One region of the Azospirillum agricola genome, then DNA from elsewhere that is predicted to be linked to it. Evidence: riboswitches for the same ligand, from Rfam matches in the RefSeq annotation. Region 1 holds a riboswitch; each other region holds the start of a gene.
What was found. Region 1 has a riboswitch for cobalamin ahead of JN22_RS12435 (TonB-dependent receptor plug domain-containing protein). Riboswitches for the same ligand answer to the same signal wherever they lie in the genome.
Positions count from the first base shown of each region.

Region 2: another riboswitch for cobalamin. It lies ahead of JN22_RS04225 (CbtB domain-containing protein); the one in region 1 lies ahead of JN22_RS12435 (TonB-dependent receptor plug domain-containing protein).
Region 3: another riboswitch for cobalamin. It lies ahead of JN22_RS03045 (ribonucleoside-diphosphate reductase subunit alpha); the one in region 1 lies ahead of JN22_RS12435 (TonB-dependent receptor plug domain-containing protein).

Region 1 is NZ_JAIFZR010000004.1:790,248-800,350, forward strand. It holds gene JN22_RS12410 (RidA family protein) at 1-114, shown strand, start outside; gene JN22_RS12415 (D-TA family PLP-dependent enzyme) at 300-1,358, shown strand; gene JN22_RS12420 (ABC transporter ATP-binding protein) at 1,382-2,383, shown strand; gene JN22_RS12425 (ABC transporter ATP-binding protein) at 2,383-3,429, shown strand; gene JN22_RS12430 (methyl-accepting chemotaxis protein) at 3,737-6,013, shown strand; cobalamin riboswitch at 6,084-6,308, shown strand; gene JN22_RS12435 (TonB-dependent receptor plug domain-containing protein) at 6,425-8,350, shown strand; gene JN22_RS12440 (ABC transporter substrate-binding protein) at 8,347-9,282, shown strand; gene JN22_RS12445 (FecCD family ABC transporter permease) at 9,288-10,103, shown strand, end outside.
Region 2 is NZ_JAIFZR010000002.1:302,023-312,125, reverse strand. It holds gene JN22_RS04255 (precorrin-2 C(20)-methyltransferase) at 1-129, opposite strand, end outside; gene JN22_RS04250 (precorrin-8X methylmutase) at 126-764, opposite strand; gene cobG (precorrin-3B synthase) at 757-2,124, opposite strand; gene cobN (cobaltochelatase subunit CobN) at 2,121-5,525, opposite strand; gene cobW (cobalamin biosynthesis protein CobW) at 5,697-6,746, opposite strand; gene JN22_RS04230 (CbtA family protein) at 6,760-7,503, opposite strand; gene JN22_RS04225 (CbtB domain-containing protein) at 7,513-7,704, opposite strand; cobalamin riboswitch at 7,752-7,969, opposite strand; gene JN22_RS04220 (ABC transporter ATP-binding protein) at 8,561-9,316, shown strand; gene JN22_RS04215 (ABC transporter ATP-binding protein) at 9,309-10,046, shown strand.
Region 3 is NZ_JAIFZR010000002.1:38,481-48,583, forward strand. It holds gene uvrC (excinuclease ABC subunit UvrC) at 1-179, opposite strand, end outside; gene JN22_RS03035 (caspase family protein) at 315-2,033, opposite strand; gene JN22_RS03040 (ribonucleotide-diphosphate reductase subunit beta) at 2,120-3,202, opposite strand; gene JN22_RS03045 (ribonucleoside-diphosphate reductase subunit alpha) at 3,259-5,238, opposite strand; cobalamin riboswitch at 5,351-5,589, opposite strand; tRNA gene JN22_RS03050 (tRNA-Tyr) at 5,769-5,854, opposite strand; gene JN22_RS03055 (GMP reductase) at 5,997-7,040, opposite strand; gene JN22_RS03060 (FAD-binding protein) at 7,214-9,013, opposite strand; gene JN22_RS03065 (MarR family winged helix-turn-helix transcriptional regulator) at 9,056-9,628, opposite strand; gene JN22_RS03070 (Gfo/Idh/MocA family protein) at 9,959-10,103, shown strand, end outside.

The sequences.
Region 1 (10,103 bases):
GCGCTCTACACCGAATTCTTCCCGGACGCGCCGCCGGCCCGCACCACGGTCGGCTGCCAGCTCAACAACATCCAGGTCGAGATCGACTGCGTCGCCGTCCTGCCGGGCGCCTGAGTCGAAGCCCCTCTCCCCTCGTGGGAGAGGGGTTGGGGTGAGGGGGCGCAAACATCGTCTTCGCCTGCGGCGAATACCCCTCATCCCAACCCTTCTCCCGCAAGGGGAGAAGGGCTCTGGTTGCGCAAGCCTCACCCCCTCCCGTTCCGGCGGGAGGAGACCTTTCCAGCCCACGGAGCCGTTCCATGCGCGTCGACGATCTCGACACCCCCGTTCCCGTCATCGACCTCGACCGGGTGGAGCACAACCTCGCCAAGATGCAGGCCTACTGCGACCGGCACGGGCTGGCGCTGCGCCCCCACATCAAGACGCACAAGCTGCCGCAGTTCGCCCGCCGCCAGATCGAGCTGGGCGCCGTCGGCATCACCTGCCAGAAGATTTCCGAAGCACTGGTCATGGCCGAGGCCGGCTGCGCCGACATCCTGATCACCTACCCCATCGTCGGCGCCTCCAAGGTCGCGCCGCTGGCCGAGCTGGCGCGCAAGACCCGGCTGACCGTCTCGCTCGACAACGCGGTGGCGCTCGACACCGTGGCCGCCGCCGCGCACGAGGCCGGCGTCGAGATCGGCATCCTGGTCGAGTTCGACAGCGGCGACGGCCGCTGCGGCGTGCAGACCCCGGACGAGGCGCTGGCGCTCGCCCGCCGCGCCCATGGCAACGGCCCGCTGGCCTTCCGCGGCCTGATGACCTACCCGCGCGGCCCCCGGACGGTGCCCTTCGTCAGCGCCGCCCGAACCCTGTTCGGCGAGGCCGCCATCCCGATCGAAACGGTGTCGGTCGGCGGCACGCCCGGCTGCTGGGACACCCACGAACTGCCCGGCGTGACCGAGCTGCGCGTCGGTACCTACATCTACCACGACCGCGCCACCGTCGCCGCCGGGGTGGCGACGCTCAACGAGTGCGCCGTGCATGTCCGCGCCACCGTGGTCAGCCGCCCGACCGAAGACCGCGCCGTGCTGGACAGCGGCTCCAAGACCCTGTCGAGCGACCGCGTGCCGCCCTCGGCCGGCGAGGGCTACGGGCTGATCCTCGACTATCCCGACGCAGTGATCGTGCGCCTGAACGAGGAGCACGCCGTCGTCGACCTGTCGCGCTGCGCCGTGAAGCCCACCATCGGCGAGCGGGTCCGCATCCTGCCCAACCATGTCTGCGTCGTCAGCAACCTGCACGACCGCATGGCGGTGGCGCGCGGCGGCGAACTGGTCGGCGACTGGCCGGTCGCCGCGCGCGGCTGCACCCGCTGATCCATCCACAAAGGACGCCCGCCATGGACGCCGACACCACGCTCGACATCCGCAGCCTGTCCACCCATTTCGCGACCGACCGGGGTGTGGCGAAGGCGGTGGACGGCGTCTCCTTCAAGGTCCGCCGCAACGAGACGCTGGCCGTGGTCGGCGAATCCGGCAGCGGCAAGTCGGTCACCAGCCTGTCGGCGATGCGGCTGATCCAGTCGCCGCCCGGCCGCATCGCCGGCGGCGAGATCCTGTTCCGCCGCCGCGACGGCTCGGTCGTCGATCTCGCTCACGCGCCGGAAAGGACCATGCGCTCGATCCGCGGCAACGAGATCGGCATGATCTTCCAGGAGCCGATGACCTCGCTGAACCCGGTCTACACGGTGGGCGACCAGATCGGCGAGGCGCTGCGCCTGCACCAGGGGCTCGACCGCAAGGCGGCGAGGGCCGAGGCGCTGGCCATGCTGAAGACCGTCGGCATCCCCGCCGCCGAACGCCGGATCGACGAGTACCCGCACCAGATGTCGGGCGGCATGCGCCAGCGGGTGATGATCGCCATGGCGCTGGCCTGCCGGCCGACCCTGCTGATCGCTGACGAACCGACCACCGCGCTCGACGTCACCATCCAGGCGCAGATCCTCGACCTGATGCGCCGGCTCCAGGCCGAGACCGGGACGGCGATCCTGTTCGTTACCCACAATCTGGGGGTGGTCGCCGAACTCGCCCACCGGGTCGCCGTGATGTATTCCGGCCGGGTGGTCGAGGAGGGCGACGTCCGCTCGCTCTTCAAGACCCCCAGGCACCCCTACACGCGCGGCCTGCTCGCCTGCATGCCGCATCTCGGCCAGGGGCGCGGCGAGGCCGCCCGGCTGGAGGCCATCCCCGGCAACGTGCCGAGCCCGGTGGCGCGCCCCCCCGGCTGCACCTTCGCGCCGCGCTGCGCCCACGCGCAGCCGGCCTGCACCACCGCCGAACCCGCGCTGGAGGAGGTGGCCCCCGGCCACGCCGTGCGCTGCCGCCGCTGGAGGGAAATCTGATGACCGCCGCCGACACGCGCGCCGACACGCAAGCCGCCGCCCGTTCCGCCGCCCGCACCGGCGAGCCGCTTCTCCGCATCCGCGGTCTCCAGAAACGCTTCCCCATCCTGGGCGGGCTGCTGCGCCGGCCGAAGGGCTGGGTCAACGCCGTGGACGACCTGTCGCTCGACATCCACCGCGGCGAGGTGGTCGGGCTGGTCGGCGAGTCCGGATCGGGCAAGACCACCGCCGGCCGCAGCATCCTGCGCCTGCTGGAGCCGAGCGCCGGCTCGATCCGCTTCGACGGGCAGGAGATCACCGGCCTGTCAAAAGGCGAGATGCGGGCGCAGCGCCGCCGCATGCAGATCGTCTTCCAGGATCCCTACGCCAGCCTCGACCCGCGCCAGCGGGTGCGCGACGTGATCGGCGAGGCGCTGGTCATCCACGGCATCGGCACGGCGGCCGACCGCCGCGACCGCATCGCCGCGCTGCTGGAGAAGGTCGGGCTGACCGCCGACGCGATGGACCGCTTCCCGCACGAGTTCTCCGGCGGCCAGCGCCAGCGCATCGGCATCGCCCGCGCGCTGGCGGTCGAGCCCGACTTCATCGTCGCCGACGAGCCGGTCTCGGCGCTCGACGTCTCGGTGCAGGCCCAGGTCGTCAACCTGCTGCGCGACCTCCAGCGCGAGCTGGGGCTGGCGGTGCTGTTCATCGCCCACGACCTCGCGGTGGTCCGCTACATCAGCGACCGCGTGGCGGTGATGTATCTCGGCCGCATGATGGAGCTGGCGCCGAGCGACGCGCTCTACGAACGCCCGCGCCACCCCTACACGCTGGCGCTGCTGTCGGCGGCGCCAACGCCGGACCCCGACGCCCCGCGCCAGCGCATCCTTCTGGAAGGCGATGTGCCGAGCCCGCTGAACCCGCCGTCCGGCTGCGTCTTCCGCACCCGCTGCCCCTTCGCCCTGCCCGCCTGCGCCGAGCCCGCCGCCCGCAAACTGCGCGAGGTGGCGCCGGGGCATCAGGTCTCCTGCATCCGCGACGACATCCCGGCGCTGGCGGCGTGACCCTTCACCCCGCCCCGCCGGGCGAGGGAGGGGCGGGGTGGAGAAGGCCGCGCCAAGGCGCGAGCGACAGCATTCACCGACCGGAATTCAGCGGCCGGAATTCACCGATGTTGCGCAGCGCGGGACAGAATGTTCCGCAACGCGCGGCTGCGGACGATCTGCGTCAATTTGGCTATAATATGAAGCATATTTTACCGTTCTCGGGTTGAGCGGGTCTGCTATCCAGACCCCATCCGATCGGTCATACGAACGTCCAATGGGGGACGCGCCCGTCCGATCACCGTCCGCTCGTCCCAGGAACACGCCCATGACGACCTTCGTGCGCAATTTGAAGATCGGCCCCCGCTTGTGGATCGGCTACGCCGCCGTCATCGCGGTGCTGATCCTGGTCAGCGTCCTCAGCATCACCAGCGCACGCTCCGTCGAGGGCGTCTTCGCCGCCTACCGCGACCGCGCCGGGCTGAACGCCACCATCGCGCGGGTCGAGGCCGAGGTCATCACCACGCGGAACTTCGTGAAGGACTACCTGCGCAAGAGCGGCGCCAATTTCGTGAAGGAGGCCGACGCCTCGACCGCCCGCGCCGTCGCCATGGTCGAGGAGGCCGCCCGCGGCGCCGACAGCGACGAGATGCGCGGCAAACTGGCGACGCTGCGCGACCGCGTGGCGCTCTACGGCGCCGAATTCGACCGCTCGGTCACCTTCCAGGACGCCGGCAACGCCGCCTACGCCGAGGCCAAGACCCTGGCCGACCGCCTGACCCGCGAGGCGCGGGCGGCCGCCGCCAAGGCCGAGGCCGAAGGCAACCACGCCCGCGTGCTGGACGCCGTCCGCCTCGTCACCGAGATCGAGCGGCTGCGCGGCGTCGCCGCCCTCTTCCTGGTCGAATTGGAGAAGAAGCCGCACGGCGCCCCCGCCCAGGAGTTCGCCACCCTCCCCGCCCTGGCCGATACGGCGGCCCCGGCGCTGGCCGCCGACGCCAAGGCCCTGCTCGCCGCCGTCGCGGCGCTCGACAAGGCGGTCGCCGACCGCAACAGGATCGTCGTCGACGTGCTGGGCGCCATCGGCCCGGAGATCGCCGCCCTCGTCGGCGACCTCGCCCGCACCACCAAGGCCCAGCAGGACGCGCTGGCGCCGCTGGCCGCCGAGATCGTGCTGCAAGCCCTCATCTGGCTCGCCGTCACGGTGGTGGGCGCCGTGCTGGTCAGCGCCGTCGTCGCCGTGCTGGTCGGCCGCAGCATCACCAGCCCGCTCCAGGCGATCACGACGGCGATGCGCGGGCTTGCCGACGGGCATCTCCAGACCGCCATCCCCGGCCTCGACCGCCGCGACGAGATCGGCGCCATGGCGGGAGCCGTCGGCGTCTTCAAGGAACACGCGCTGGAGCGCCAGAAGCTGGAGGCCCAACAGCAGGCCGAGACGGCCGCCAAGGAGCGCCGCCAGACCGCCATGGACCAGCTGACCCAGGACTTCAACCGCAGCGTCAGCGGCATGCTGCGCTCGCTCGCCACGGCCTCGACCGAGCTGCACGCCACCGCCCAGTCGATGAGCGGCGCGGCGGCGGAAACCAGCGAGCGCTCCACCGCGGTGGCGTCGGCCGCCGAGCAGGCCGCCGCCAACGTGCAGACCGTGGCCGCCGCCGCCGAGGAGCTGGCCGCCACCGGCGCCGAGATCTCCCGCCACATCGACCTGTCCTCGACCACCGCGCGGCAGGCGGTGGAGGAGGCCAACCGGGCGAGCGCCATCGTCGGCAGCCTGTCTGAGGCCGGCGAGCGGATCGGCGCGGTGGTCAGCCTGATCAACGACATCGCCAGCCAGACCAACCTTCTGGCCTTGAACGCGACCATCGAGGCGGCCCGCGCCGGGGAGGCCGGCAAGGGCTTCGCGGTGGTCGCCTCGGAGGTGAAGAACCTCGCCAGCCAGACGGCCAAGGCCACCGAGCAGGTCAGCACCCAGGTCGCCTCGGTGCAGGAGGCCTCGCGCGAGGCCGCCGCCATCGTCACCGGCATCGCCCGCATCATCTCGGAGGTCAACACCGCCGCCGGCGCCATGGCCGACGCCGTCGGCCAGCAGGGGGCGGCGACCCAGGACATCGCGGTCAACGTCACCCAGGCCTTCACCGGCACCCGCGAGGTGTCGTCCAACATCGGCAACGTCAGCGAGACGGCGACGGTGACCGGGGCGGCGGCCGAGCAGGTGCTGGCGGCGGCCAGCGACCTGTCGCGGCAGGCCGAGACGCTGCGCGGCGAGGTGGAGAACTTCCTGTCGGCGGTGTCGCACGCCGGGGAGCGGCGCGCCTTCATCCGCTACGTCGTGGAGCTGCCGATCCGCATAAGCGTGGCCGGACAGGAGATCCGATGCCGCACCCACGACCTGTCGCTCGGCGGCGCGGCGATCGAGCAGGTGCTCGCCATCCCGGACGGCACCGCCGTCGAGCTGTCCATCGACGGCGGGGCGACGGTGAACGCCCGCATCGCGGGAGCGGTGGACGGGCGGACCCGGTTCCAGTTCCGCCTGGACGCGGCGACCCGCGCCCGCATCACCGCCCTGCTCGACCGCTTGCCGCAGGGCAGTGTCGCCGCCTGAAACCGGCCGGAGGGGGGCGCGCGCGGAAGCCGCCCCCCCTCAAAAGGGTTGACCCGTTCGCGACCACCCCCTACGGTCCCTCCCCGACGGTTGCCCGCAAGGGCTGAAAAGGGAACACGGTCGGGAGTCCGGTCTGCGCCGCGAGGCGCCGCGACCGCTTTCATGCCGAGGCTGCCCCCGCAACTGTGAGCGGCGAGTCGTCCGTCATCACGCCACTGGGATCGCGAATCCTGGGAAGGCGACGGAACGACGAGAACCCGCGAGCCAGGAGACCTGCCGTCAGTCGTGGTCACACGCGAACGCGTTCGGGCGGGGTGCACCGGAGGTCGTCAGTCGGGCCTCCGTCTGCGCGGGGATTCGATGGGACTCTGTTCGCGGTGACGTGCCACCGGCGTCCCGCCCGAGGTCCCCATGCCCGCCTTCGTTCCGCGTCCCACCCGGACGCTGCCGCTCGCCATCCTGTTCGGCGGCGCTTTCCTTCCCCTTTCCGCTTTGGCGCAAGGCACCGCCACCCAAAGCACCAGTGTGGCCCTGCCGGCGCTGTCGGTGACGGCCAACCGCGTCCCCACCCCGGCCGCCGAGACCGGCAGCGCCCTGACCGTCCTCACCGGCGAGGAGCTGGAACAGCGCCAGACCCGTCTCCTGTCCGACGTGCTCCGCGAGGTGCCGGGCGTCGCCGTCAACCGCACCGGCCCGGTCGGCACGCTGACCCAGGTCCGCATCCGTGGATCGGAAGGCAACCAAACCCTGGTCATCGTCGACGGGATCGAGATGAACGACCCGTCCTCCGGCTCCGAATACGACTTCGCCAACCTGCTGGCCGGCGACGTCGAGCGGGTCGAGGTGCTGCGCGGGCCGCAGAGCGCGCTCTACGGTTCCGACGCGGTCGGCGGCGTCATCAACATCGTCACCAAGCGCGGACAGGGGCCGCTCTCGGCCAAGGCGGCGGTGGAGGGCGGCTCCTTCGGCACGCTGGCCGGACGCGCCTCGGTCGCCGCCGGGAACGAGCGCTACGACGCGGCCCTCAGCGGCCAGGGGGTGCTCAGCGACGGCGTCTCGGTCGCCGACAGGCGGCGCGGCAATCCCGAGAAGGACGGCTACCGCAACGGCACGCTGGCCGGCAACGTCGCCCTGCGTCCGACCGGCAACAGCGAGATCGGCGTGGTCGGCCGCTACACCCGCTTCCGCGCCGACACCGACGATTTCGTCGGCGGACGCGGCGCCGTGGACAGCGGCACCGACACCAGCGGCGAGCAGTATTTCGGCCGGCTCCAGGGCAAGGTCGCCTTCTTCGACGGGCGCTGGGAACACATCGCCGGCGTCTCCCACGGCAACCAGCAGCGCGACTACCGCAACGCCGCCAAGACCGTCACCAGCTCCTACGAGGGCCGCAAGACCAAGCTCGACTACCAGACCAACCTGACGCTGACCGGCGGTCCGGCCGAGCATGTGCTGACCGCCGCCGTCGAGCATGAGGACGAGAAGGCGATCAGCAAGAGCAGCTTTTCCAACTTCGACCGCTCGATCGGCTCCACCGGGCTGGTCGGCCAGTACAAGCTCGGCCTGTTCGAGCGGCTGACCCTGACCGGCAGCGTCCGCCACGACGACAACGACCTGTTCCGCGACGCCACCACCTGGCGCACGACCGCCGCGTACCTGATCGACGCCACCGGCACCAAGCTGCGCGCCTCCTACGGCACCGGGGTGAAGAACCCGACCCTGTTCGAGCTGTACGGCTACACCGCCACCTACGCCGGCAACCCGGACCTGAAGCCGGAGAAGGCGCGCGGTTGGGACGCCGGCTTCGACCAGCCGCTTTGGGGCAGGCGGGCGTCGCTGGATGCCACCTACTTCAACCAGCGCATCCGCGACCTGATCACCGGAACCGGACGGACCTCGGTCAACATGCCCGGCGAATCGCGGGTGCGCGGCGTCGAGCTGGGGCTGTCGGTCGAGCCGGTCGACAAGCTGGTGCTGCGCGGCTCCTACACCCTGACCGACGGCGAGGATTCCACGGGGACCGAGCTGGTGCGCCGGCCCAGGCAGCTCGCCAGCCTGAACGTCAACTACCGCTTCCTCGACGACCGCGCCAGCGCGAACCTCGGCATCGTCCACAACGGGCGGGCCAGCGACTGGGCCTACGACGCCGCCTACAACCGGCAGGTCGTCCATCTGGCGCCCTACACGCTGGTCAATCTGGCGGGCTCCTACAGGCTGACCGAACAGGTCGACCTCTTCGGCCGTGTCGAGAACCTGTTCAACCGCCATTACGAGGAGGTCTGGACCTACGGCGCCCCCGGCCGCGCCGGCTATGTCGGGCTGCGGCTGTCGCTGTGAGGCTGCCGCTTCTTCTCGGGCTGGCCGCCGCCGTCCTGCCCCTCGCGGGCGGGCCGGCGCTGGCCGGCGGCGACGCGCCGCGGGGCAAGCCGCAGCGCATCGTCTCGCTGAACCTCTGCGCCGACGAGCTGCTGCTGCGGCTGGTCGGGCCGGAGCGCGTCGCCTCGGTGACATGGCTGGCGCGCGACCCGCGCGGCTCCACCGTGGCGGCGCTGGCCGCCGCCGTCCCGGTCAACCGTGGGCTGGCGGAGGAGGTCGTGCCGCTGCGCCCCGATCTGGTGCTCGCCGGCCGATACACCACGCGCACGGCGGTCGGGCTGCTGAGGCGGCTCGACATTCCATTGCTGGAATTGGACGTCCCGCAGACGGTCGAGGGGGTGGCCGGGCAGATCCGCATGGTGGCCCAGGCGGTCGGCGAGCCGGAGCGCGGCGAGGAGCTGGTCGCCGGCATGACCGCCCGCCTCGACGCGCTGGCCGCCACGGCGCCGGAGCGGCGCACAACAACGGCGCCGCCGGAACGGCGCACGGAAACAGCGGCGCCGGAGCGGCGCATGGCAACAGCGGCGCCGGAGCGGCGCCCGACGGCGGTGGTGCTGCGGCCGAACGGCTTCGTCGCCGGCTCCGGCTCGCTGGTCGACGCGCTGATGACCCGCGTCGGGCTCGACAACCTCGCCGACCGCCTGCCGCTGGGCAGCCAGGGCGCCCTGCCGCTGGAGGCCATCATCCTCGGCGGCGCCGAGCGGCTGATCGTCGACGCCGCCCCCGACGCGCCGCCCTCGCTGGCCCACGCGATGCTGCATCACCCGGCGGTCGAGGCGCTGGCGACGCGCGTCCGCACGGTCGCCCTGCCCTCGCGGCTGTGGACCTGCGCCGGACCGCAGATCGCCGACGCCGCCGAACTGCTGGCCGCCGCCCGGGAACCCGCGCCATGAGCACAATGAGCGAAAGCCTCCACCCCGCCCCCCTTCCCCTGGACGAGCGCGTCCCCTACCCGGCCCTGGTCGCCGGGCTGGCGCTGCTGGCGGCGGCGCTGGGGCTGGCCTCCGTCGTCATCGGCTATGTCCCCTTCGACCTCGGCGCCGCGTTCGGCGACCTTCTGGACGGCCGCGCCACCCTGCCGGCCCTGGTGCTGGCCGAGCTGCGGCTGCCGCGCGCGGCGCTCGGGCTGCTGGTCGGCTTCAGCCTCGGCCTGACCGGGGCGGCGATGCAGGGCTGGCTGCGCAACCCGCTGGCCGAGCCGGGCCTCGTCGGGGTGTCGAGCGCCGCCGCCCTGGGCGCCGTGATCGTCTTCTACAGCGGGCTGTCGGCGACCCTGGCGCTGGCGCTGCCGCTCGGCGGCATGGCCGGCGCGGCGGCGGCGGCGCTGCTGCTGAACATCATGGCGGCGCGCGGCGCCGGGACCACGACCCTGGTCATCGGCGGCATCGCCATCAACAGCCTCGCCGGGTCGCTGACCGCGCTGGCGCTCAACCTCGCCCCCAACCCCTACGCGGCGCTGGAGATCGTCTTCTGGCTGATGGGCTCGCTGGCCGACCGCGGCACCGACCAGCTCCGGCTGGTGCTGCCGCCGATGCTGGCCGGCTGGGCGCTGACCCTGTCGGCCGCCCGCGCGCTCGACGCCCTGACGCTGGGGGAGGACACCGCGCGCAGCCTCGGCTTCGACCTCGCGGCGCTGCGGATGCGGCTGATCGCCGGGGCGGCGCTGGCGGTCGGCAGCGCCGTGTCGGTGACGGGCGCCGTCGGCTTCGTCGGG
Region 2 (10,103 bases), on a different contig from region 1:
CTTGCAGAAATAGGCGACGACCGGGCAGGCGCCGATGGTGCGCACGGCCTTCAGCGTCATCAGCTCCGGATCGCCGGGGCCGACGCCGACGCCGTAGAGCCGGCCGGGGGTGACGGTTCCGCCGCTCATTCCACGTCGCTCGCCAGGGCGTTGACCGCCGCCGCCGCCATGGCGCTGCCGCCGCGCCGGCCGCGGATCGCCAGATGGGGGATGCCGAACGGGTTCCCGGCCAGCGCCTCCTTGCTTTCCAGCGCGCCGACGAAGCCGACCGGGAAGCCCAGGATCGCCGCCGGCTTCGGGGCGCCGGCCGCGATCATCTCCAGCAGGCGGAAGAGCGCCGTCGGCGCGTTGCCGATGGCGACCACCGACCCGGCCAGCCGGTCGCCCCACAGGTCGAGCGCCGCGGCGGAGCGGGTGTTGGCGACCGCCTTCGCCAGATCGGGAACGGCGGGGTCGCGCAGCGTGCAGACCACCGGGTTGCCGGCCGGCAGCCGGGCGCGGGTGACGCCGTGGGCGACCATCTCGCTGTCGCAGAGGATCGCGGCGCCGCTGCGCAGCGCCGCGCGGGCGGCCGTGCCGACGTCGGGGGAGAACATCAGATCCTGCGCCGCGTCCACCATGCCGCAGGCGTGGATCACGCGGACCGCCACCGGCTTCAGGTCGTCGGGCAGGGCCGACAGGTCGGCCTCCGCCCGGATGGTGGCGAAGGACTGGCGGTAGATGGCCGCTCCGTCGCGGATGTAGTCGTAGAGCGGCTCAGGCACCGGGCAACTCCTCGGGGGACAGGCCGGCGACGCAGGCGACCGCGTCGTCGGGTGACAGGCCGGCGTGCCGGGAAGCGGCGCCGGGTTTGGCGTTCAGGGCGACGTCGTACACGCCGTCACGCGCGGTGAGCGTGACATCGGCCGCGCCCGGATGGGCGCAGCCCTTGGCGCAGCCGGAGACATGCACCATCCGCACCCGGTCCAGCAAGGGGCCTGCGCGGTCGGCGATGGCCAGCGCCGTGGCGTGGGTGTCGGTGGTGCCGACGTCGCAGCCGTGCAGGCCGCTGCACGCCGTCAGCTTCAGCCGCCGGTCGGCGGGCGTGAGGATGGCGCCGAGCGCTGCGGCTTGGGCGGCGGCCTCGGGAACCGGGCGGACCAGCAGCAGGGCGCGCCAGGGGGTGAGGCGGATTTCGTGCGTGAGATCGGACAGCGCGGACAGGGTGGCGCAGGTCAGGCGGCCGAACGGGAAGGCGACGGTGAGGAATGGGGTGTTCCCCGCGCCGCTCCCCGTCTCCCCCCCGAGGAGAAGGCCGGGATGAGGGGGTTCGGCGCAGCCGAAGATCTCCATGAGGTGCGTCCCCCTCCCCCCAACCCTCTCCTGGGGGGGGAGAGGGAGAAGCAGGGGGGAGAGGCGCGTGCGGAACGGTCCGACCCCAAGGGCATCAACCAGACCGGCCATGCGGCGCGGCGGCTCCGGCAGGGCGGCCCGCAGCTCCAGGAAGGCGCGTCCAAGCGCCGACGCCACGTCGGTCACGTCCTCCGCCCGGCACAGCCCCAGCGGCACGGCCTCGGCCAGCGTGCCGCCCAGCGACACCCGCAGGCGCTCGCCGTCCACCGCGTCGAAGCGCACGTCGGTGCCGCTTGCCGCCAGATGCGCGATCCCGCCGCCGCAGACCAGCCAGCCGAATTTCGGCGGCAGCCGGTGCAGCGCCGCGTCCCCGGCCAGCCGCGCGTCGAGCGCGCGGGCCACCGGCCGCACGTCCATCGGCGCCGTTCCGTCCAGCCCGGCGGCCGGGGCGCACAGCACGTTGCGCACGGCCTCGCTGGCGGCGTCGTCGGCGACGTAGCCCATCGCCCGCAGCGCGTCCGTCACCGGCTCCAGCCCACGCGCCGGAACGCCGCGCAGTTGCAGGTTGCCGCGATGGCTGAGGTCGATCAGGCCGTTGCCATGCTCCGCCCCCAGCGCCGCGATGCGCCGCGCATGCTCCGCCGGCAGCACGCCGGCCGGGACGCGCACGCGCAGCAGAAACCCGTCGCCGACCTCCATCGGAGCGAGGACGCCCGGACAGGTGCCGCGGCGGCGCTGCGGGTTGCGGGGGGAAACAGGGGTTGGAACGGTGCTCTGAACGGTGCTGGTCATGCGGCTCTCTCCCGGCGCAGGCGCGGATCCTCGGCCGTGGAGTTGCGGCGCGGGTGCCACAGGCCACGGTCGAGCGCCTCGCCCATGCGCGCGAGAATGTGCCGGGAGGCCGCCGGGTTGGCATGGGTCAAAAAGTCCCAGACGGTGGCGTCCTCGACATAGGCGTCGAACAGCAGGTCGAAATGGGCCGAGCGCACCGCGTCGGTGGTCGCGGCGAAGGCGAACAGCGTGTCGACGCCCGCCGCCATCTCCGCCGCCCCCCGGTAGCCGTGCCGCATCATGCCGGCGATCCAGCGCGGGTTGGCCGCCCGTCCGCGCAGGGTGCGGGCGATCTCCTCGGCCAGCGTGCGGACGGCGAGCGTTTCCGGGTCGGAACTGTCCAGGTGGTAGAGCGTCGGCTCCGCCGCCTCCAGCGACGCGGCGGCGGCCGCGAAGCCGCCCTCATACTGCATGAAGCCGTCGGTGGAGAGCACGTCGTGCTCGCGCTGGTCCTGGTGGTGGACCAGCGCGTCGGCCCCGCCGACCCGGCGGCGGAACAGGGCGGGCAGCGGCTCCCCCTCCAGCCCGGCACCGTAGGCGTGGCAGCCGCCGTCGAGATAGGCGGCGCCGAAATCGGCCCGCGCCGTCCAGTCGCCGCGCGCGATCATCCCCGGCAGGGCGGTGCCGTAGACTCCGGGGGCCGAGCCGAACACCCGCGCCGTCGCCCAGCGGCTGGCTTCGTCGGGCGGGGTGCCGGACGAGGCCAGCGCCTCCGCCTCGGCGCGGGCGGCGGCGGCCAGCGGGTTGGTGGATTTGTCCTCGTCCAACCCGGCAACGGCGCGCACCGCCTGGTCGAACAGGGTGATCTGCTGGGGGAACACGTCGCGGAACAGGCCGGAGATGCGCAGGGTCACGTCGACGCGCGGGCGGCCGAGCACGCCGGCCGGCATGATCTCGTAGCCGGTGACGCGGCCCGACCCGTTCTCCCACAGCGGGCGCACGCCGAGCAGGGCCAGCGCCTGCGCCAGCTCGTCGCCGCCGGTGCGCATGGCCGGCGTGCCCCAGCAATCGACCACCAGTCGCTTCGGCCAGTCACCATGGTCCTGGAGGTAGCGGGTGATCAGCGCGTCGGCCGCCTGCCAGCCGAGCGTCCAGGCAGTCGGCGTCGGCACCCCGCGCGGGTCGAGCGCGTAGAGGTTCCGCCCGGTCGGCAGCGTGTCGGCCCGCCCGCGCGCCGGCGAGCCGCCGGGGCCGGGAGCGACGAAGCGGCCGTCGAGCCCGGCGAGCAGCGCCCGCATCTCGGCCTCGCCGCAGGAATCGAGGTCGCGGGCGACGGTTTCGGCCTCGGCGTTGCGGGCGACGGCGGCGGTCAGGCGGTCGCGCCGCTCGCCCGCCGGGCTGGTGCCGAAGACATGCAGGCCGTCGCGGATCTGCATCTCCTTGATGTCGCAGAGATGGGCGTCGAGCCGGCCGAGGATGGCCTCGGGGTCGTCGTCGGGGCGCAGGTTGCAGTCCGCCGCCACCCCCGACCGCCACGCCAGATCGAGGATCGTCTCGCGCAGCAGGCCGAGCCGGCGCGGGTCGAGCGCGGTCGCCTGGGAATACTCGTCGATGGCGGTCTCCAGCCCGGCGAGGTCGCCGTGCAGCCCGGCCTCGACCGGCGGCGGGGTGAGGTGGCCGATCAGCACGGCGGCCGAGCGGCGGCGCGCCTGCACGCCCTCGCCGGGGTTGTTGACGATGAAGGGGTAGAGCACCGGCAGGGCGCCGCCGACGATCTCCGGCCAGCATTCGGACGACAGGGCGACGGCCTTGCCGGGCAGCCATTCCAGCGTGCCGTGCGCGCCGATCTGCACAAGGGCGTGGATGCCGGCCGCATGACGGAGCCAGAGGTGGAAGGCAAGATAGCCGTGGCTGGGCGGCGTGTCGGGGTCGTGGTGCTGGGCGGTGGTCAGCGGACCGTGGCCCCGGCTGGGCTGCACGGCGACCAGGGCGTTGCCGCAGCGCCGGATCCGGAACGCGAACGCTCCGTCGCGCAGCGCCGGGTCGGCGTCCGGTTCGCCCCAGACGGCGGCGATGCGCGCCCGCGCGCCCGCGGGGGCGAGCCGGTCGTACTCGGCCAGACTCAGCGTCGCGGCGGGCGGGCCGGTCAGCGTGTCCATCAGCGCGGCGCCGTCGGCCGGAAGATCGGACAGGGCGTAGCCCTCGACGGAGAGGCGGGCCAGCATCGCCACGGCGCTCGCCGGGCTGTCGAGCCCGACCGCGTGGCCGATGCCGCCGCCGGGGCCGGGGTAGTCGGAGAGCACCAGGGCGATCCGCCGTGCGGCGCGCGGAGTCCGCGCCAGCCGCACCCAGGCGGCGGCGAGGTCGGCGGTGGCGTCCACCCGGTCGGGAAGCGGGCGCAGGGCGGGGGCCGCGAACTGTAGGTCGGGGTCGGGCTCGCCGGCCGCCTTGAAGGCGATGGCGCGGGCGATGATGCGGCCGTCCATTTCCGGCAGCACGACGTTCATGGCAAGGTCGGAGGGCGTCAGGCCGCGCGTCGAGGCGCGCCACCCCTCCTCCGGCGTGGTGGAGAGGATGGCCTGGAGCACCGGCGTGCCGTTGGCCTCCAGCGGCGAACCATCCCCACCGGATTCCCGGCGTGCCGAAAATCCGGTGGTGTTGACGACCAGCGCCGCGTCGCGGGCGGTCAGGGTGGCGCGCATCCAGGCGGCGCAGTCCGGCTCCTTCAGGCTGGACACGAACAGCGGAAGCGGTGCGAGGCCGCGCCCGGCCAGCGCCCCGCACAGCGCCCGCACCGGCGCCAGATCGCCGGCCAGCAGGTGCGAGCGGTAGAACACCACCGCCGCCACCGGGGCACCGTCGAGAACAACTTCGCGCCAGCCGTCATAGGCGCCGAATCGGGGAACCGGGGCGGGCTCGCTCCAGGGCAGCGGCCGGCCGGCCAGGGTTGCGGCGTAGGCGAGCAGGCTGGCGTTGTTGTCCGGCCCGCCCTCGCAGAAGAAGCGCCACAGCCGCTGCGCGGCCTCGGCCGGAACGGTGCCGAAGCCGTCGAGGTTGGGATCGGGCCGCGAATCGCCCGGCAGGACGGCCAGGGCGACGCCGCGCTCGCGGCAGACGGCGGCGACGCGGTCCAGCCCGTAGCGCCAGTAGCCGCTGCCGCCGAGCAGCCGCAGCACCACCAGCTTGGCCCCGGCGATGACCGAATCGGCGTAGAGATCGACCGACAGGGGATGCCCCAGGCGGTTCAGGTTCGCCAGCCGCAGCGACGGCAGGCGGTCGCGGTTCGCCCGCCAGGCGGCGGCGAGCGCGGTCAGGTCGCTGTCGGAGAAGGACAGCACGACGAGGTCGGCCGCCGACTGCCCCAGATCCTCGGCCTGGGGGCCGGCGTCGAGGTCGTCCTGACGGGCGGCGAGCAGATGCATCGGTTGCCACACATGTTCAGGCGTGATGCCCTCTCCCGCCCCGGGAAAGGGAGGGGGCCCGCGAAGCGGGGAGGGTGAGGGGCTATCGGTGGCAGGACGCACGCCACGCACGATCGCCCCTCACCCGGCCCTGCGGGCCACCCTCTCCCGGGAGGGGAGAGGGATAGGACGCTACCCGGCGATCGCGCGGGTCACGGCGTCGCGGTCCAGGCCGGTCTCGCCGATCACCACCAGACGGCTGCGGCGCTCCTCGCCGGGCTTCCACAGGCGGTCGTAATGGGTCTGCACCCGCGTGCCGACTCCCTGCACCAGCAGGCGCATCGGCTTGCCGGGAACGTCGATGAAGCCCTTCAGCCGCAGCACGCCGTGCAGGCCGGCTGCCTCCTCCAGCGTCTTCGCCAGCGCGGCCGGGTCGGGCTGCGCCGGCAGCTCGACGACGAAGCTGGTGAAGTCGTCGTGGTCGTGGCCGTCCTCGTCGTCGTGATGGCTCGGGCGGTTGGCGAGGTCGTCCTCGACCGCCGCGCCGACGCCGAGCAGCACCAGCGGGTCGACCGCCCCCTGCGATGCCCGCACCAGCTTGGCGTCGCGGTTCAGCGCCTCGCGGATGATCCCCTCGACGCGGACGAGGTCGTCGGCCCCGACCAGATCGGTCTTGTTGACGACGATCAGGTCGGCGCAGAGCAGCTGGTCCTCGAAGACCTCCTCGATCGGCGTTTCGTGGTCGACCGTGCCGGCGGTGTCGCGCTGGGCCGCCAGCGCCGCCGGATCGGGCGCGAAACGCCCCTCGGCGGCGGCGGCGGCGTCGACCACGGCGATCACGCCGTCCACCGTCACCCGCGACTTGATCGCCGGCCAGTGGAAGGCCTGGACCAGCGGCTTGGGCAGGGCGAGGCCGCTGGTCTCGATGACGATGTGCTCGGGCGGATCCGGGCGGGCCAGCAGCTTCTCGATGGCCGGGACGAAATCGTCGGCGACGGTGCAGCACAGGCAGCCGTTCGCCAGCTCGATGACGTCGTCCTCGGTGCAGGTCGGGTTGCCGCAGGAGCGCAGGATGTCGCCGTCGATGCCGACGTCGCCGAACTCGTTGATGATCAGCGCGAGGCGGCGGCCCCCGGAGCGCTCCAGCAGGCCACGGATCAGCGTGGTCTTGCCGGCGCCGAGAAAGCCGGTGATGACGGTGGCCGGCGTCTTGCCGGCCGCCGCCTTGAGGGGTGCGGACATGCTGCGGTCCTTCCTACGCGTCGTCGTCTTCGGTGGAAGCGACGATCGGGCTCATCATCGCGCCGCAGACCGCCCCCAGCAGCGCCCAGAACAGCGCGGCGCCGCCCAGCGAGACCGCCACGAAATGCGCCGCCAGCTCGGGCGGAAAGGCGCCCTCCGGCGATTCGGGGTGCGGCGCGCCGACCAGATGCGGCAGGGCGGCAAGCACGACGCCGGCCGCCACCAGCGCGCGGTTGCGAGCGAAGGCGACGGCGAGCAGGCCGCTGCCGGCGCAAAGCGCCGCCGCCAGCCACCAGAGCTGGCGGGCCTCCAGATCGGCCCCGGCCATGCCCGGCAGTTCGGGCGGCAGGCCGAAGGAGGGCGACAGAGCGAAGGCGACGAAGCCGCCGGCGCCCCACAGCAGGCCGCGCCGCGCGTCCACACGCTCGCCCATCAGCAGCATGACGCCGGCGAGCAGCAGCGCGTAGCCGACGCCGGTCAGCAGGTTGGAGGCGACCGTCAGCCACAGGCGCTGGAACGCCTCGTCGGCCGATTCGGGGACGGCCTCGCCGATCTGCCGGACGGGCGCGCCATGCGCGGCGTGGTCCTGCGCGGCGGGAGCGGCGCTTGCGGCGGCCGGGGGAGGCGTCACCACCTCATACTTCTCGGCTTCCAGGATCAGCGGGACGGTGGTCGCCTGCTGAACGACGGAAGCGGCCGTGCCGGAGAGCACGCCCGCGACCAGGGCGGCTGTGAACAGCCGCCGAATCAGAGCCATGAGTCGGACTCAGTGGCAGGGGAAGGCGAAGGAGTGACGGGCGTCGTGGGCCGCGTCGTGGATCTGCTGCGGCTGCGCGAAGCCGACGCCGTACAGCAGGAAGCTGCCCAGCAGCATCGCGGCAAAGGCGGCGACGGCGGTGCGGGCCGAGGTGGCGGCGGCGTTTCGCGCGGACGCTGTCCGGATCGAAGGGGTGCTCATGCTCTCGCTGTCCTTATTCTCCCGCCACACCCGGCGGGGCTGGATAGGGTGTTCATGATCCGGCGGCAGGTTTCCTGGCTCGCGGGTCGTCGTTCCGTCTTCCGCCTTCCCGGCCCGAGGGACAGTGGCTTTCTCGAAGTGGAACTCGCCGCACACAGTTGCGGGGGCAGCCGCGGCTTGGGATCCCAAGACGGAATCCGAACCGCATTCCCTATTATCCCCGACCCCTTGGGGGCGCCGGGGCACCGTCGGTTCGCCACATTCGCAGTGGCGGTGGGGTTTTGCAAGCGTGATCGCCCGTGGCGGCTCAGCCCGTCCTTGCGACGAGGCGGAGATGCAGGCCGTGGACCGTCGGGAAGGCGGTTGCCATGACCACGCGCGGCGCCGTCATCGCGTCGGCGGCCTCTTCCGGCCCCGTTGCGCAAGAATCGCCAGCGCCGGGATGACGCAAACCACCAGTGCGCCGGGAAGGTCGGCAGGTCGGCAGGTCGGCAAGGAGCACCGTCGTGCGAATCTCCCTTCGTTGTGCGGCGCACGTTTCGCTGGCCCGCGGTCGGCCACCAACCAATACGGGTATGTTACCATTGGCTTTTTCAACAGTTCGGTCTTTCGACAACCTCTTGTGAAGTGTCGGGAATCTTGGCATGTTCGTTGGACAGAGTGTCTGGTAATCCGACACTTCCGTGGACAAACGGATTAGGCCGAATGGCTGTCCGGCGAGCGGAAGGCAGGAAACCCAAGCATTCCGTCACGAACGCCGTTTGTTGGCACGCCTCGTGCTTACGAAGGCCGGTGAAACGTCCCACCGGGAACGGCCGGGAACCACAAGGACGACAGGGAGGGGATCGCACCGCCGATGACCGACGACATCATCCTGGAAGCACGTGGCCTGACGAAGGAGTTCAAGGGCTTCGTGGCTGTGAAGGAGGTGAACCTGCAAGTGAGGCGGGGCACCATCCACGCGCTGATCGGCCCGAACGGCGCCGGCAAGAGCACGGTGTTCAACCTGCTCACCAAGTTCCTGACGCCGACGCGCGGCCAGATCCTCTACAAGGGCAAGGACATCACCCGCACCAGGCCGGCCGACATCGCGCTGATGGGGCTGGTCCGCTCCTTCCAGATCTCGGCCGTCTTCCCGCACCTCAGCGTGCTGGAGAACGTCCGCGTCGCCTTGCAGCGCCCGCTCGGCACCAGCTTCCATTTCTGGAAGTCGGAATCCTCGCTGCACGACCTGCACGGCCGCGCCCTGCAACTGATCGAGGACGTCAACCTCACCCCCTGGGCGCATCATCTGGCCGCCGAGCTGCCCTACGGCCGCAAGCGCGCCCTGGAGATCGCCACCACGCTCGCCCTCGACCCGGAGGTCATGCTGCTCGACGAGCCGCTGGCCGGCATGGGGCACGAGGACATCGAGGGCACCGCGGCGCTGATCAAGCGCGTCGCCGCCGACCGCACCGTGCTGATGGTCGAGCACAACCTCTCGGTCGTGGCGCATCTGTCGGACACCATCACCGTGCTGCGGCGCGGCGAGATCCTGGCGGAAGGCCCCTACGAGGTGGTGTCGAAGAACGCCCAGGTCATGGAAGCGTACATGGGGACCGGACATGCCTGACGGGATGCAGAGCAAGACCAGCCAGGTTGGGACCGCCATGCTGGAGGTCCGCGACCTGCACGGCTTCTACGGCGAGAGCCACGTCCTGCACGGCGTCAGCCTGGAGGTGCGCCAGGGCGAGGTGGTGACGCTGCTGGGGCGCAACGGCGCCGGCAAGACCTCGACCATGCGCGCCATCATGGGCATCATGGCCAAGCGCACCGGCTCGATCCGCTTCCAGGGCACCGAGCTGATCGGCATGGCCCCGCACCGGATCCCGCGCCTGGGCATCGGCTATGTGCCGGAGGAGCGCGGCATCTTCTCCTCGCTCAGCGTCGACGAGAACCTGACGCTGCCGCCGGTCATCAAGGACGGCGGGATGACGGTGGAGCAGATTTACGAGCTGTTCCCCAACCTGAAGGGGCGTGGGAGCACGCAAGGAACACGCCTGTCGGGCGGCGAGCAGCAGATGCTGGCGATCGCCCGCATCCTGCGCACCGGCGCCACCCTGATCCTGCTCGACGAGCCGACCGAGGGCCTGGCCCCCGTCATCATCGAGCAGATCGGCGTGGCGGTGCGGGCCTTGAAGCAGCGCGGCTTCACCATCGTGCTGGTCGAGCAGAACTTCCGCTTCGCCGCCACCATCGCCGACCGCCATTACGTGATGGAGGAGGGGCACGTCGTCGACATGATCCCCAACGACCAGCTCCACGCCAACATGGACAAGCTCCACACCTATCTCGGCGTGTGAGGCAACCAGCGTTCGAGGCGTCCGGCCGCCCGCCCTTGCAAGCCGGCCGGAGCGGCG
Region 3 (10,103 bases), on a different contig from region 1:
ACCATGCGGCGGGTGCGGTTGGGCAGCCCCTCGGTCCGCGTGTAGCTCGCCACCCGGCGCTTCAGGTTCTTCGCCTTGCCGACATACAGCACCGACCCGTCGGCGCTCAGCATCCGGTAGACGCCGGGCGTGTCCGGCAGAAGCGGCAAATGGGCGCGGATGACGTCCGCTCCGTCCATGGGGGGCTCTCGCTGAGGTCGAAACACGGCGGGGCCTAGCCAAGCAGGGGAACGGAACAAGCACAAGGGATAAGATTCAGATGGGCGCGGCGGGCCCGCGTCCGCGCCCGCCGAAGCGGCGGGAGGGCGCCGCCCTCACCGCTCCCCGTCGAGGCGTTCCGCGTCGAGGGCGGTCTGGGTCTCGTCGAAGACGATCCGATCGTTCACGGCGTAGAGCATGCACTCCTCGTCGCCGCTCAGCTGCGCGCACTTCTCCAGGGCGGCGGCGCGGGCGTCCTTGGCGCTGCCGCGGTTCCACGCCGCCCCCCAGCGGCCGGTCAGGGTCACGGCAAGCGCCTTGTTGCCGGGGTTGCGCTGGTAGTTGACCATGCCGACCTCGCGCGTGCGGTCGGTGACGAAGGGCACGCGGGCCGGATCGAAGGCGCCGCTGCCGGCGATCTCGACCGGCATCGGCACGAACTCCTTGCCGGGGGCCGGCACCACGCTGTCGCCGACCGCGTAGAGGGTGCAGGGGGCCTTGGCCTGATGCTGGCAGAATTGCAGGGCGGTGCGCTTGACGTCCTCCTCCGTGCGGCTGCCGGTGCGGTTGGTGAAGTAGGCGTAGCCCCCGCGCTCGGAAATCGCCAGCGCCTTCGGCGAGGGCAGGTTGGGGTAGTTCGCCAGGGCGGCGCGCGCCTTGGCGTTCACGCGCGGGATCGCGGACGGATCGACCGGACGCGCCGGCGGCGGGGCGGGCGCCGGGGTCCGCGCCGCCGCCGTCTGCGCCGCCGTTTGCGCCGCCGCCGGAGCGGGTGTTTCGGCGGGCGGTGTGGCGGCCATCGGGGCGGGCATCGCGCCGGGTGCCGGGGCGGCGTCCTGTCCGCTCAATTCGGCGATCCGCGCCTCGGCGATGGCCGCGAAGGTGCCCTGGGGGAACTGCTTCAGATAGGCCTCGAACATCTTCCGGTTGCTGCTGGCCTTGATGCTGTCCCAGAACAGCGCCTCCTTGTCGGCTCCGGCCGGCGCGGGCGCCGGGGTGACCACCGTGGTCGGCCCCAGGAAATAGAAGCGCCCCTCGATCGGCGAGGCGGACACCCAGGGCTGCTGCACCCCGCCGGTGGTGCGCTTCACGGCGAGGCCGACGTCGTTGAAGACGTCGAACACCGTCTCGCCGGGCTTCAGCAGGGCCGTCGCCAGCGCCTCGGTGTAGGGGCTGTTGGAGCCCTGGCCGTCGGCCGCCACGGCGCCGGGCTGGGTGGCGTAGGCGATGATCGTGCCGGCCGGCGCCTGCATCTGCGCCAGCCCCGGCGACACCGACCGCAGCCCGCGCCCGCCGAAGGGGTTGTTGCGGCAGGCGTCGAGGATGACGATGTTCAGGCGGCTTTCCGCCAGCGCCATCTCGTCCAGCACCATCTCGATGTCGATGAGTTCGTAGCGGACATCCGCCTCCTTCGTCAGGTTGGCGGACACCGGCAGCAGATAGTTGGTGCCCCGCATCTGGAGACCGTGGCCGGCGTAGTAGAACAGCCCGACATCCGCCCCGGCCAGCTTGCCGCCGAAGTCGCGGATGGCGCGCTCCGTGCCGGCCCTGTCGAGGTCGAGCCGCGCACCGCCCCCGATCAGCTCGAATCCGGCGCTCCGCAGGGAATCGGCGATGGCGCGGGCGTCGTTGACCGGGTTGGGCAGGCGCGGCGCGTGCTGGTACCCGCTGTTCCCCAGCACCAGCGCGACCCGCCGCTCCGGCTTCGCCGGTTCCGGCCCCGCCCAGGATGGCCCGGCGGTCCAGCAGAGCAGGGCCAGGGCGAGAAGCAGGACGGGGCGCGAAGCCAGCCCGACGGCGAGTCCCAGGGTGCGTCCCACGCTGCTCACGGCCATCGTTCCTTCGGATTGGAGGCATCGCCCCCACTCTGCCAAGGCAAGGGCCGGGCTTTCAAGCCGGCTGTTTCCGGATGGCGGGTCCGTCAGGCGCCGGCGGAGCGCGCCCGGTCGAAGGCGGCCCAGACGCCGTCCGCCCCGTCCCACTGGCCGCGGGTGGCGCCCTTGGAATATTCGGTGGCGCGCTGTTCGAAGAAGTTGGCGTGCTCGACCCCGTTCAGGATCTCCACCAGCCAGGGCAGCGGGTGCGGCCGCACCGGCTCGTAGCCGCCGTCGGTCGCCTTGAAATACCCGTACAGCGTCGGCAGGCGGAGCTGCGTCAGCCGCCAGTCGGCGATGTAGTGGACGTAGGCGCGGATGTCCTCCGGCGTCATGCCGGCCACCGGCCCCAGCGCGAAGGCCAGCTCGATGAAGCGCTCCTCCAGCCCCACCATGGTGCGGCAGACGTCGAGGATGTCGTCGCGCACGGCGGGCGTCATCGCCCCGGTCTCGCGGTTCCATTCGTGGAACAGCCGGATGATGCCCTCGCAATGCAGGCTCTCGTCGCGCACCGACCAAGTGACGATCTGCCCCATCCCCTTCATCTTGTTGTGGCGCGGGAAGTTCAGCAGCATGGCGAAGCTGGCGAACAGGGCCATCCCCTCGGTGAAGGCGCCGAACATCGCCAGCGTGCGCGACACGTCGGCCACCGTGCCGACCCCGAAGCTGTGCATGTAGTCGGCCTTGTCGCGCATCTCCGAATAATCGCGGAAGGCGGCGAACTCGGTCTGCGGCATGCCGATGGTGGTCAGCAGCAGGGCGTAGGCGTCGATGTGGACCGTCTCCATGTTGGTGAAGGCGGCCATCATCATCTGCACCTCCAGCGGCTGGAAGATCGGCATGTAGCGCTTGAGGTAGTTGTCGCTGACCTCGACGTCGCTCTGGGTGAAGAAGCGGAAGATCTGGGTCAGCAGGTTGCGCTCGCCGTCGGTGACGCGGTCGGAGGTCCAGTCCTTGATGTCCTCGCCGAGCGGCACCTCCTCGCCCATCCAATGGACCTGCTGCTGCTTCTTCCAGTAGGCGTAGGCCCAGGGGTAGCGGTCGACGTTGTAGGCGGCCGAGCCTTGCAGCAGGCCGACGCGGCCGGTGCCGATCAGGCTCATGGGGTCGAGGTGGAGAAGCGAGGTCATGGGACGAGGATCCGTGATGGCGGGGAGGGCGGGCGGGCGGCCCGACGGGAGGCGGCTCACTGGCAGGCGAGGCATTCCTCGTAGTCGGTGCGCGGCGCCTGCATGACCTCCGCCTTGCCGGCGGCCCCGTCCTTGCCGGCGGCCCCGTCCTTGCCGGCGAAGGCGGCGCGCTGCACCGACTTGGAGCGGCAGTAGTAGAGGCTCTTCAGGCCCTTCTCCCAGGCGGTCCAGTGCAGCATGTGCAGGTCCCACTTGTCGATGTCGCCCGGCAGATAGAGGTTGATCGACTGGCTCTGGCAGACGAAGGGCGTGCGGTCGGCGGCGAACTCGACGATCCAGCGCTGGTCGATCTCGAAGGCGGTGCGGAAGACCGCCTTCTCGTCCTCGCTCAGCAGGTCGAGATGCTGGACCGAGCCCTCATGCTCGATGATCGACTGCCACACCTCGGGCCGGTCGGCGCCCTTGGCGGCCAGCAGCGTCTCCAGATGCGGGTTGCGCACCGACATCGAGCCGGACAGCGTCTTGTGGGTGTAGATGTTGGCCGGGATCGGTTCGATGCAGGCGCTGGCGCCGCCGCAGATGATGCTGATCGAGGCGGTCGGCGCGATGGCCAGCTTGTGGCTGAAGCGCACCATCATGTTGCGCTCGGCGGCGTCCGGGCAGGGGCCGCGCTCGTGGGCCAGCGCGACCGAGGCGGCGTCGGCGTCGCGGCGCAGCTTGCGGAAGAAGCGCAGGTTCCACGCCTTCGCCATCGCGCTCTCGAACGGCACGCCGCGCGCCTGGAGGAAGGAGTGGAAGCCCATCACCCCCAGCCCCACCGAGCGCTCGCGCATCGCCGAATAGACGGCCTTCTCCATGCCCTCCGGCGCTTCCTCGATGAAGCGGGTCAGCACGTTGTCGAGGAAGCGCAGCACGTCCTCGACCAGGCCTTCCTCGCGGTTCCACTCGTCCCAGGTCTCCAGATTCATCGAGGCGAGGCAGCAGACCGCCGTGCGCTCGTTGCCGAGATGGTCCCTGCCGGTCGCCAGCGTGATCTCGCTGCACAGGTTGGAGGTGGTGACGCGCAGGCCGAGGTCGCGCTGGTGCCTGGGAAGCGCCCGGTTCACCGTGTCGCCGAACAGCAGATAGGGCTCGCCGGTCTGCATGCGGGCCTCCAGGATCTTCTGCCAGACCTGGCGGGCGTTGGCGTGCCGCAGCACGGCGCCGGTCTTCGGGCTGACCAGCGGGAAGGGCGTGTCGTCGCGCACCGCCTGCATGAAGGCGTCGGTGATGACCACCGCGTGGTGCAGGTTCAGGCTCTTGCGGTTGAAGTCGCCGGACGCCTTGCGGATCTCCAGGAACTCCTCGATCTCCGGATGGTGGATGTCGAGATAGACGGCGGCCGAGCCGCGCCGCAGCGAGCCCTGGCTGATCGCCAGCGTCAGGCTGTCCATCACCCGGATGAAGGGGATGATGCCCGACGTGCTGCCGTTGCCCTTCACCGGCTCGCCGATGGAGCGCACGCCGCCCCAATAGGTGCCGATGCCGCCGCCGTTCGACGCCAGCCGGACATTCTCGTTCCAGACGTCGACGATTCCGTCGAGCGAATCGGGCACGGCGTTGAGGAAGCAGGAGATCGGCAGGCCGCGCGTGGTGCCGCCGTTGCTCAGCACCGGGGTGGCCGGCATGAACCACAGGCGCGAGATGGCGTCGTAGAGGCGCTGGGCGTGCGCGGCATCGTCGGCGTAGGCGGCGGCGACGCGGGCGAACAGATCCTGGTAGCCCTCGCCCGGCAGCAGGTAGCGGTCGTCCAGCGTCGCCTTGCCGAAGCCGGTCAGCAGGGCGTCGCGGGCGCGGTCGATGCGGATGACGGAGGGGGAGGGCGGCGTCCAGCGCTCCGCCGGGGCGCGGCCGCCGGACCGCTCGGGCGTGCGCCGGGTTCGCGGCAGCAGGTTCCCGTGACGGTCGAAGCCGCTGGAGACGTCCTGGGCGGAGACGTCCTGGGAAAAACCCTGGGCGGCAAAATCCTGGGCGAGGTCTTGAGCGAGCGCCGGCATCCGTGATCCCTTGGTCGTGTGCGGCGGATGGCGCGGGAGCACGGCTTGCGGCGGGCGCGGACGGAAACGCCGCGCACACGGGGCAAGCGCACCACCGGACACCCCGCCCGTGGACGTTCATTCGGTCATGGCAGGTCTCCTGGCTCGCGGGTCACGGCGGCTCCGTCCGGCCTTCCCGGCGCGGCCCGGCAAAAGCGGGGCCGGCACCAGTGACGCTGAAACGACGAAACCGCTCTCCGCTCACAGTTGCGGGGGCAGCGCCGGCTGGAAACGCGCCGTGGCGCGATTCTCCGGCTTCCCTCTTAGCCCTGCATCTTGATGATGTGGGGAACCATAACGCTAGATATGGTAGGTGGTGGGCGGGGGCCCGTCAAGGGATTCGTTCGGCCGCGCGGAGGGGCGGCATCGCGGGCGCGGAACGGCCGCCGACGCGATGGCGAGGATTTTGTGCGGCGTGAAGGGTGGGCGCGATGCGCCGGGGCGTGGGCGGCCGGACAGAGTGGGATCCGGCGGCCCGGCGCTTGCGCTGATGGTGGAAGGGACTGGATTTGAACCAGTGTACGCTTACGCGGGCAGATTTACAGTCTGCTGCCTTTAACCACTCGGCCACCCTTCCATCGGGGCGCCGAGACATAGCCGTTCGACGGGGCGCGGGTCAAGCTCGATCTGGGCCGCATCGCCGGGTTCCGGCGGAAAAAATGAAACGGGGTCCGCCGGCCGCGAACCCCGTCCCGGAGCGTCCCGGATCGCCGGGGCCGTCAGCCGCCGAAGATGTTGTTCAACTGGGCGCTGACGCGCACGAAGGTGGTGCGCTTGGGCACCTCCTTCAGCTTGGTGGCGCCGATGTAGGTCATCATGCTGCGCACGCCGCCCATGATCTCCTGCATCGTGCCCTCGATGGGCCCGCGATAGGGGACCTCGACCGTCTTGCCCTCCGACGCGCGGTAGGAGGCGACGCCGCCGGCGTACTTGTGCATCGCGGTGTCCGACGACATGCCGTAGAAGGTCATGGCGACCGGCACGCGCTGGCCGTCGCGCTCCTCGAAGCGGACCTCGCCCTCGCACTCGTCATGGCCGGCCAGCATGCCGCCGAGCATGACGAAGTCGGCCCCCGCCCCATAGGCCTTGGAGATGTCGCCCGGCACCGTGCAGCCGCCGTCGCCGCAGACCTGCCCCTTCAGCCCGTGGGCGGCGTCGGCGCATTCGATGATGGCGGAAAGCTGGGGATAGCCGACGCCGGTCATCTTGCGGGTGGTGCAGACCGAGCCCGGCCCGATGCCGACCTTGACGATGTCGGCCCCGGCCAGCAGCAGCGCCTCGGTCATGTCGCCGGTGACGACGTTGCCGGCCATGATGACGATGTCCGGATTCTCGTCGCGCATGCGGCCGATCACCTCGACGAAGCGCTCGGTGTAGCCGTTGGCGACGTCCAGGCAGATCCTGCCGACCGGGGCCTTGGCCTTCACCGCCTGGAACTTGTCGTGGTCGGCCTCGGTGGTGCCCAGCGAATAGAAGACGTTGCCGGTGTCGGGTTCCTGGAAGAAGGCGATCAGATCCTCGGCCCGGTAATGCTTGTGCAGCGCCGTCATGGCGCCGAAGCGCGACAGCGCGCGGGCCACCGCCATGGTGCCGACGACGTCCATGTTGGCGGCGATCAGCGGGAAGCCGGTCCAGTCGCGCTGGTTGTGCAGGAAGGTGAAGGTCCGGTTGACGTTCACGTCGTTGCGGCTTTGCAGCGTGCTGCGTTTCGGCCGGATCAGCACATCCTTGAAGTCGAGCTTGAGGTCGCTTTCGATGATCACCGCACACCTGTCCTTCCCATCGGTCGGGCGCCCGTACACGAACGGAGCCCATCATGACAGATTGGGAACAGACGGCGGCTTCGGCAAGCCCGTTCTCCGGGCGCGCCCTCCGGCCCCCTGCCGCGCGGGGAGGGGGCCGGAGGGCGGCGTGACGGTGGGGAGGGCCCCGCCGCTCAGCGCGCCGCCGCCCGCTCCGCCACGGCGTCCCGGCCGGCGCCCAGCCCGCCGGCCGCGTCGCTCCGGCCCGCCGCGTGCATCGCCACGCGGTAGGCGAAGACCAGCGCCGGCCCCAGCGTGGTTCCCGGCCCCGGATAGGTGCCGGCCATGACCGACGCCATGTCGTTGCCGCAGGCGTAGAGCCCGCCGATCACCCGCCCGTTCTCGTCGAGGACCTGCCCGTCGACGTCGGTCGCCAAACCGGCGCTGCACGCGATCTCCGCCGGCCAGACGGCGACGGCGACGAAGGGGGCGGTCTCGATCGGCTTCAGGCAGGGGTTGGGGCCGTGGGCCGGGTCGCCGTTGAAGCGGTTCAGCTCGGTGTCGCCCTTGCCGAAATCCAGGTCGCTGCCGGTCAGCGCGAAGCCGTTGTGCCGCCGCACGCTGTCCGCCAGCCCGGCGGCGTCGACGCCGATCTTGCGGGCCAGCTCCTCCAGCGTCGGGGCGGTGGTCAGATAGCCGCTCGCCTCGTGGGGCTTCAGGTTGGTCGTGCCGGGGTGGACGACGCCCAGCCCGTACTTGGCGACGAAGGCGGCGTCGCAGACCAGCCAGGCCGGCATGGTCGGCACCGTGCGGTGCGATTCGAACATCGCCTCGACGAAGTCGTGGTAGGAGGCGCCCTCGTTCACGAAGCGCCGCCCGGCGGCGTTCACCGCGATCAGGCCGGGCTTGGCGCGGTCGAGCGACAGGTGCGGGAACAGCCCCTTCCACCCCGCCGCCTTGCGCGTCACCGACACCGGCGTCCAGAAGGCGCCGCCCCGGTGCCCCTCGCCGTCGATCCGGGCGCCGATGCCGCGCGCCAGCGTCAGCCCGTCGCCGGTGTCGCTGTCGCAGGCCAGCGAATGGACGGGCGTCGGCTGCGGCATGAAGGCGCTGCGGAACTCCTTGTTGTGGGCGAAGCCGCCGGTCGCCAGCACCACCCCCTTGCGGGCGCGCACCCGCAGAGTCCGGCCGCCGCTGTCCAGCACGGCGCCGACGACGCGGCCGTCCGCCCGTCCGTCCTCGCGCAGGATCGCGCGGATGGAGGTGTCGAGGCGGACCGGCACCTTGTGTTTGCGCAGGCTGTAGAACAGGCGGGCGACCAGCGCGTTGCCCATGACGATCCGCGTGCCGCGCGGGTGCTTCACCCGGTCGGACAGGTAGCGCAGGAGCAGCTTGGCCGCGTGGGTGAAGTTCGCCACCGACTGGAAGCGGCCGATCAGGCGGGGGATGTCGTCCTTGCCGACCATCATGCCGCCGAAGATCATGAACTCGCCGATCGGCGGGCGGACCAGCCGGAAATCCTCGCCGAGCAGCCGGCCGTCGAAGGGAGCCGGCACGATGGCCCGGCCGGTGATGGCGGCGCCCGCCATGTTGGGCTTGTAGTCCGGGTGGCGGCCGCAGGCCAGGAAGGTGACGTCGGTCTTCGTGTCGTAATAGTCGATGGCGGTCGGGCCGGTCGCCAGATAGACGCTGCGCAGGTCGCGGCCCCTGCCGTGCTCCGGGCTGTCGGCGGGAGCGCCGCCGACCAGCGCGTCCATGTAGGTTTCAGCCTTTTCGGGGCTGTCGTCGTAGCCGGCGCGCCGGCTCTGCGTGTTGCCGGGGATCCACAGCGTCCCGGCCGAGGTGGCGGCGGTGCCGCCGATCTGCCCGGACTTCTCGCAGACCATCACGTCGAGTCCCTCCAGGACGCCGACCAGGGCGGCGGCCATGCCGCCCGGCCCGGCGCCGGCCACCAGAAGATCGACTTCGGCGTCCCACGCGGTTTCCTGTGCCATTCCTTGTGTCTCCGTTCCCTCCCGCGCGGTCGTCAGGGCCCCTTATCGTGGCTTGACCTTCCGACCGGCCGCGGTCTTGCCGCGTTTGGCGTTCGTTGTGGTGTCGGGGTGCCCGCCCTCCGCCGCCCCGGCCGGTTCCGCCGCCGCCTCGCGGTCGACGACCAGCCGCAGCGACGACGGCAGCGTGTCGTTGTGCAGGTTGACCAGCTGGATCATGAGCTGGATGAGCGTCTTGCGGTCGGCCGGGCGCAGCGGTTCCAGGATGCGTTCCTGCACCCGCTCGACCGCCGGGGTGACGGCGACCAGCAGGTCGCGCCCGGCCGGCGACAGGTAGAGCAGCTTGATGCGCTTGTCCTCCGGGCTGGGTCGGCGGTGGATCAGATCCTTCGCCTCCAGCCGTTCGATGACCCCGCCCAGCGTCGAGCGGTCGAAGGCGATCAGCCCCGACAGCCGGGTGGCGTCGACGCCGGGATTCTCGTCGATGGCGACGAGGGCGGCGTACTGCACCGAGGTCAGGTCGTGGACGGCGCATTCCTCCGTGAACAGCGCCGTCGATATCTGTTGGGCCCGGCGGAGAAGATGTCCGGGTTTCGCGTAGAGGTCATCCATGGCCATGACTGCACCTGCCGGGATTGTTCGTGAAGCGGTGATACCCCCGCGCGGGTGAATGACGATAGCGCAACCCGCGCGGCCGGCGCCGTCCTCCCTTTTCGACGCCGGCCTTCTCGACGTTGGCCTTCTCAACGCTGGAAAGGCGCGGCGCCATCCCGTCTCCTTCGCTTGGCAGATTGTGCGTTCCGCCGATGATATTGACAGAATGCTATCAGTATGTAGACTGATATTATGTATGCTGTCAATGCCGGCGGCGCCCAGCCGGCGGCGCCCGGCGTCCTCTTCGACATCCACCCTTCGAAATCCCCTTTTGGAAACCCGGAATCCCCCGCCATGTCCCCATTGCGCATCGCCGTCATCGGCGCCGGAGTCATCGGCAAGACGCACATCGACGCCCTGGCCCAACTGCCGGACGCCCGGCTGGCCGCCATCGCCGACCCGAGCGCGGAGGCCGGCGCCCTCGCCGCCCGCCACGGGG